Regions from separate parts of the Pseudoalteromonas sp. S4492 genome, predicted to be linked through region 1. Evidence: riboswitches for the same ligand, from Rfam matches in the RefSeq annotation. Region 1 holds a riboswitch; the other holds the start of a gene.
The links. Region 1 has a riboswitch for lysine ahead of lysC (lysine-sensitive aspartokinase 3). Riboswitches for the same ligand answer to the same signal wherever they lie in the genome.
Positions count from the first base shown of each region.

Region 2: linked by a shared signal. The riboswitch ahead of dapA (4-hydroxy-tetrahydrodipicolinate synthase) and the one ahead of lysC (lysine-sensitive aspartokinase 3) in region 1 are both predicted to bind lysine.

Region 1 covers NZ_PNCP01000036.1:198,429-201,846, reverse strand. Annotated here, with positions in the region: gene CWC28_RS11490 (MksB family condensin complex protein) at 1-406, opposite strand, end outside; gene nhaD (sodium:proton antiporter NhaD) at 555-1,805, shown strand; lysine riboswitch at 1,894-2,066, shown strand; gene lysC (lysine-sensitive aspartokinase 3) at 2,148-3,418, shown strand, end outside.
Region 2 covers NZ_PNCP01000046.1:14,056-17,473, forward strand. Annotated here, with positions in the region: gene CWC28_RS15700 (PLP-dependent decarboxylase) at 1-195, opposite strand, end outside; gene CWC28_RS15705 (2,3,4,5-tetrahydropyridine-2,6-dicarboxylate N-succinyltransferase) at 195-935, opposite strand; gene dapA (4-hydroxy-tetrahydrodipicolinate synthase) at 950-1,834, opposite strand; lysine riboswitch at 1,972-2,168, opposite strand; gene CWC28_RS15715 (DNA-3-methyladenine glycosylase I) at 2,352-3,047, shown strand; gene CWC28_RS15720 (protein adenylyltransferase SelO) at 3,056-3,418, shown strand, end outside.

The DNA of each region.
Region 1 (3,418 bases):
GTACCCGATCATCCATAATACGGCTGAAGCGACGAAGCTCATCGTAATCTTCAATTTCACCCGCTTTAGCAAGGCGATTACCAAGGCGAGCTAAATCATCAACAAGCACACTAATTTCTTGGGCAAGACCTAGGTGTTCTTCTTGTAGTAAAAAAGTCGCAAAATCGGCGATTGCACGGTTAATTTCTAACTGCGATGATTTTGCCAGTGGAATGATAATATCTTGATTCAATAAACGATTTGTTTCTTTATAAATGCGTTCATTTGACCAGGAAGGTTGTTTTTGTTTTATCGCATTTTGTACGTCTTTTAAGCTGAAATCAGCCATCTTAAAACGTTTAAATAGCAGTTCTAACACCCCCCAATGTTCAGTAAGGGTATTTAATAACTTTTTAGCTGGGATCATAAAGCTCCAGTAAATTCAGACTTTGGTGTTAGCGATTAGTAGTAAATTATGTAATTGAGAATAGTTTTATGCTTTCTATGCTGCTAGAATCCGCGCCGAAACACTCGACTTACAATTTTTACATTTTTATAAAGGTTGTTCAAACACCATGGTAACCCCACTTATCCTAACCCTGATAGCGGTGGCATTTTTGCTTATCGTTATAGAGGATATTATCCATGTAAACAAGGCCAAAACGACGCTTTTTTTTGGCACTTTATGCTGGATTATCTTATTTATCTCTCCAATTCATGGGCAAAGCCCAGAAACCATACAACACCAACTGGATCACAACATTTTAGAGATCGCGACTTTGTGGCTATTTTTAATGGCTGCAATGACCTTTGTAGCGTATTTAAACTCTAAAGGCTTTATCCAGAATATTGTTCATAAAATTATGCCAAATCAAATCAGTGAACGAAAGCTGATGTTTCTGATTGGTGGCTTTGCATTTTTATTCTCATCAATATCAGACAACATAACCGCGACTTTAATCTCGCTTGCTGTGGTGATGTCGCTGAAATTAGATCCTAAAAAATTAATAAAATATGCAACCTTAATTGTATTTAGTGTTAACTCGGGTGGGGTATCGCTGATCACCGGTGATGTTACGACCTTGATGATTTTCTTAGATGAAAAAGTGACGATAGGACACCTGTTGTTGTTGATTGTCCCTGCGCTTTCAAGTGTGGCACTGTTAGCAGCGATGCTATCGGTGGGTATGTCGGGTAATGTAGTATTTGAAAAACAAACCGCGCGTCGAATTGAAAAAACAGATATAACCATTGCGGTTATCTTCTTCTCGACGATTATTGCCACGTTAACTTTAAGCGTACTTTACAGTGTACCACCGCTATTAACCTTTTTATTTGGTTTATCACTGATGTTTTTGGTTGCACAATTCTTAATGCGCAAAAAAGACGTTAACAAAAAAATCATCGATTATATACGTGAAATTGAATACGACACCTTATTGTTCTTCGTTGGTGTGTTATTGCTGGTTGGCGCATTAAAAGAAGTTGGCATGCTTGCTAAATTTACTCACTTATATGAGTTGATGGCACCGGAATATGCCAACTACTTGATGGGGCTATTATCAGCAGCGGTAGATAACGTACCTCTGACTGCAGCACTTTTAAAAGCTGATATTGTGATGAGCCCTCAGCAATGGCTGTCGTTTACTTACGCAACTGGGGTAGGTGGCTCAATGCTTATAATCGGCTCTGCGGCAGGTATTATTGCCATGAGTAAGGTTAAGGCACTGACCTTTATGAGCTATCTTAAAATGTCGGTTTATTTATTAATTGCTTATACCGTTGGTTATTACGGTTCGCACTTAGCGGGCAGTTTAATTTCATAAAACAACTTGACAGCTAGACGTCTAAACGTTAACTTTCGAAGCCTGCTTTTAACTGCAGGCTTTGTTATTTTAACCAGGTGTTAACTTAACATTCAGAAGAGGTGCGATACTTAGGTAATTAATGTGAGGTGACGAACGCCGATGACCATTAATGAGGGAAGTACTCGCCGAGAAAATTAACCGGACGTCACGGTTATTTTTCGGTTTATGGGGCTGAATCCTCAAAACTGTCACCAAACTAGGTGGAGAGCTTCTGGCATGGACTACTCTTTATTTTCAAAGCACCCCCTTGCCGAGTTCTTCTTGAATTACTGTGGATAGTTTTCCACAAAAGGAGACGACATGAATACCCAATTAGCCGCCAACACAAAATCAGATTACGTTGTTGCAAAATTTGGTGGCACCAGTGTAGCTAACTTTGATGCTATGAGCCGCTGTGCAGAAATCGTTTGTGCTGATAATCAAGTACGTATAGTTGCTGTGAGTGCCAGTGCGGGCGTGACAAACCATTTAGTTGCATTGTGTAAACGTGATTTGAGCGCGGCTGAGCGTGATGAACATATTACTGGCGTAGTCGCCATACAAGAAGCAATCTTGGCAGAGCTGTCGCTTGATGCTGATTTAGCACATGGCTTTAATGAAACGCTTAAGGCTTTTCAAAATCTAGCGTCAGAAGGCGCAAAGTCAGTAGCTGAGCAAGATGAGCTACTGAGCTTTGGTGAGCGTTTATCATCGTATTTGTTTACTCAAGTGTTACGTGGCCAAGGTCTTGATGCGGTGCGTTTTGATGTTCGCAAAGTGCTAAAAACAGATAGCCAATTTGCTAAAGCTACCCCAAATGTTGCAGCAACCGCTGCGGCAGCTAAAGAGCATTTAGTACCGCTACTTGATGATCAGGTTGTGGTAACCCAAGGCTTTATTGGTAGCAATGAACACAATCAAACGACTACTTTAGGCCGTGGTGGTTCAGATTACAGTGCTGCATTACTCGCTGAAGCAATTAACGCAAAAAGCGTGCATATTTGGACCGATGTAGTCGGTATTTTCAGTACTGATCCGCGTTTATGCGCTAAAGCAAGCCCAATTGCACGCTTAAGCTTTGATGAAGCGGCAGAAATGGCAACGTTTGGTGCAAAAGTACTGCATCCTGCTACTATTTTACCGGCAAGCCGTAGCCACATTAGTGTGTTTGTTGGTTCAAGCCGTGAGCCGCAATTAGGTGGTACATGGATTGAAAAAGAAAAGTCTCAGCAACCAGGTATTCGTGCGGTAACACAGCGTAAAAACCAGATTCTATTAACGGTTAAAAGCCCAGAAATGCTCCTTGCGAGCGGTTTCTTAGCCCGTGTATTCACCATTTTAAGCGAATTTAATATTTCGGTTGATTTGGTTACTACTTCTGAGATCAGTGTTGCAATTACGTTGGATAACGCACCGAATGCATCACGTCCAGAGCTTGATCAAGCCTGTTTAGATAAGCTTTCTGAATTTTGTCATGTATCGGTTGAAAATAACTTAACGCTGGTGGCTTTAATTGGTTCTGAAATTCAATTACGTCAGCAAGAAATGAACTTAATGCAGGTATTAAGCGATTTTAATATTCGTTTAATTTG
Region 2 (3,418 bases), on a different contig from region 1:
TGCGCTGTCTAAACATTGAATAATGCGAGACAGTGGGTTGGCCTTAACGGCATACCAAAGTTTTACATCGGTTTGTGCAGTCAGTTGATTTAAATGTGCAGTTAATTTATCTAAATCATAGATAAAAAATGGCGTATCAAGATGCGTTGAAACTTGTTCAACCGCTTGCTTGATAGGCGTGCTCAAAAAGCTCATTAACGTAAAACCTCTTCTAACAGTAATGATGCATCGCTTTGTTCGTCACGGTATTTCACGATCAATGCACACGACATGCTTAGACCTTGTTCACGACCCCATGCATTTGAAGCTGGACGAGAGCCTGGGATCACAATCGCGTTTTCTGGAATTGCTTCACCTTTGTCTAGCTGGCGCTCGTTAACGCAATCGTAGACAGGAATGGTTGCCGATAAGCGAACACCCGGCGCAAGTACAGCACCTTTTTTCACAACCACACCTTCAACAATAACGCAGCCTGCACCGATGAATGCGCCATCTTCAATAACCACAGGGCTGGCACCAATTGGCTCAAGTACGCCACCTAATTGTACTGCCGCACTTAGGTGAACATTTTTACCCACTTGTGCACATGAACCCACTAATGCGTGGCTGTCGACCATTGTGCCTTCGTCGATGAATGCGCCAATATTTACATACGCTGGTGGCATGATAATGGTGCCTTTGGCAACGTGTGCGCCACGACGAACACTGCTACCACCTGGTACCATACGCACGCCTGCATCTGCTGCAAAGCCTTGTGGTGCTAAGTTGTGCTTATCAACAAAACCACCCGGGAACTCGGTATTTGTACCATTCTTAAAGGCTTCTAAAATGCCTTGTTTAACTTCAACATTGGCGTGCCAGTTGCCGTTCTCGTCTTGTGTTGCTGCGCGAACTGCGCCTGATTCTAAGTTGTTTAATAATTCTAACCAGCTCATGATAAAACCTGTTTTTAGTTCCAAGATAAAATTGTGTTGTTTGCGTGGGTGATGCTGTCTGTTTGCTCAAGCTCTAAATGTGTAAGCGGCGGACGTAAATGCGGGGTATTTATTTTACCTTGCAGGTGCATCAGTACTTTTACGGGGATTGGATTTGCTACAGCGAATAAACTTTGGATTGCTTGCGACCAATCGGTGAATAGATTTGGGTATTGACCACTTAAACTGCGTTTAACAAACTCATGGGTTTGAATCGGCCAAGCATTCGCGGCAACCGAAACTAAACCTTTGGCACCAGCTTGAGCAAAATACGGCATAAGTGCATCATCGCCACTGAAAATGGCTAATGTTGGTGATGCCGTTCTAAAGCCTTCAAATTTGCTAATGTCGCCACTGGCCTCTTTTAAAGCCCAAAGGTTTTTGTGTTCAGCAAGGTTTTTGATCACCTGCGGTGAGATCTCAACTGCGCTACGTCCTGGTACGTTATACAACATACAAGGGTGATGGCTTGCGTTGAGTAGGCTTTCAAACCAATGTGTTTGGCCAACAACCCCAGGTTTTGCATACAGAGGTGAGCCCAATAGATAGCCATGAATAGGTAGTTGGTTGCAGTATTCAACCCAAGCAACTTGTTGCTTGAGGTTCATGCCGCCCACAGCAACCATGAGTGGTACAGTCGGTGCTAATTGGCAAACATGCTCAACAATGGCTTGTTGCTCTTTGAGTGAAAGCGCCAGTCCTTCACCGGTACTGCCAAGCAATAAAATGCCGTTATTTGCATCTTGCTGCTCAGCGACCAGTTGTTCAAGGGCCGTGTAATCGACCTCGCCAGATTCAGAAAATGGCGTGACAAGCGCTGTCCATAATGGATAGTCGTTTAAATCAAAATTGTTGATCATCTCTCACGAACTTATAAGGTATTCGAAGAGTTTATGCGGGAGCAATTGAATGGAGCCGCATGTCGTCATTCGAACAAGGTATAATTCGAAGAGCGAATGGGCTTAAAATAATAAAGACGCAACGGCCTTATTATACTAAGACCAGAAGCTCTCCACCAAACTAATCAATAGCGTTTTGCTATTGTTGGTGACAGTCGCTGGGATTCAGCCCAGTCGCCCGAAATAAGCACCTCACAAACGGTGTTACTTCTCGGCGTTAATTCCCCTCACGTATGATCATCAGAGTCTGTGCTCTTCCCATACGCTACCTGAATAACGCACCTCTTCCAGCCCTTTATGCTCGCTTTAAAGGTTAAAGCCAACATAGTTAAATAGGGTATTGGCGGCGATTAAAGCATTTTAGCCATCTAGGTGTCAAGGCGAAGGATTTGTTTTTTAGTGACCGATTTTGCAACATGGTTACGTATAACCGTGTTTTTACGTACACTTAGCGTTAACCAAATAAATTGGAAAAATGATGGAAAAATTCAACGATATTTATCAACGAGCCGTATCTCGAAAGGGCAGTGAAGAAATGCTGCATGCGCTGTTATCAAACCCGCTCGATGATACTGATATTGCCAAAATGAATGACGATTTATGGTTAGAAGAGTTTACGCGTAAAGTATTTCAAAGCGGCTTTTATTGGTCTGTAATCAATAATAAATGGGCTGGTTTTCGTGATGTGTTTTGGGATTTCAGCGTAGAAAAATTATTGATGATGCCACCGGATATGCTTGAGCAAAAGGCCAGTGACGAACGTATCATCCGAAATTTCAAAAAAGTACAAACGATCCCTGAAAATGCGTACATGATCCACGAAGTTGCTGAGAAACATGGCAGCTTCAGTCAATTTATCGCAGATTGGCCAACTGACAATATTATTGGTCTGTGGGCTTATCTTAAAAAACATGGCGCTCGATTAGGAGGCAACACTGGCCCTTACGCTTTGCGAGCGCTTGGTAAAGATACCTTTTTGCTTTCTCGCGATGTAGAAGCCTACTTGCGTGCCCATGAGTTGATTGATGGCGGCTTACAAACTAAAAAGTCATTACAAGCGGCGCAAGACTTCTTCAATGAATTACAACAGCAAAGTGGCTACAGCCTGCAGGCACTTAGTCAGCTCGTGGCTTATGGTGTAGGTGATAACCGCGTAGGTGTCGCAACACGTTAAGGACAGTTATGAAACTGCAAACTCGATACACAGATATTAGTGAACTACTTGCGATTAAAGATATGCCTAGCGCCGTTGCTGAGCCGCAATTGCTGCTCTTCAATGACAAGCTCGCTGATAATTTTGCGATTAATCACGACAGCGAATTTTTAGCTAAATTGTTATCTGGTTCAACGATAGATAACGATGTTGCACCAGTTGCACTTGGTTACTCAGGTCATCAATTTGGTCATTTTTCACCGCGTCTTGGTGATGGCCGAGCACATTTGCTTGGCGCTATTGCAGATAAAGATGGCACATTGTGGGACTTGCAGCTAAAAGGCGCTGGAGCAACAGTATTCTCGCGCGGTGGTGATGGTCGCTGCGCCATA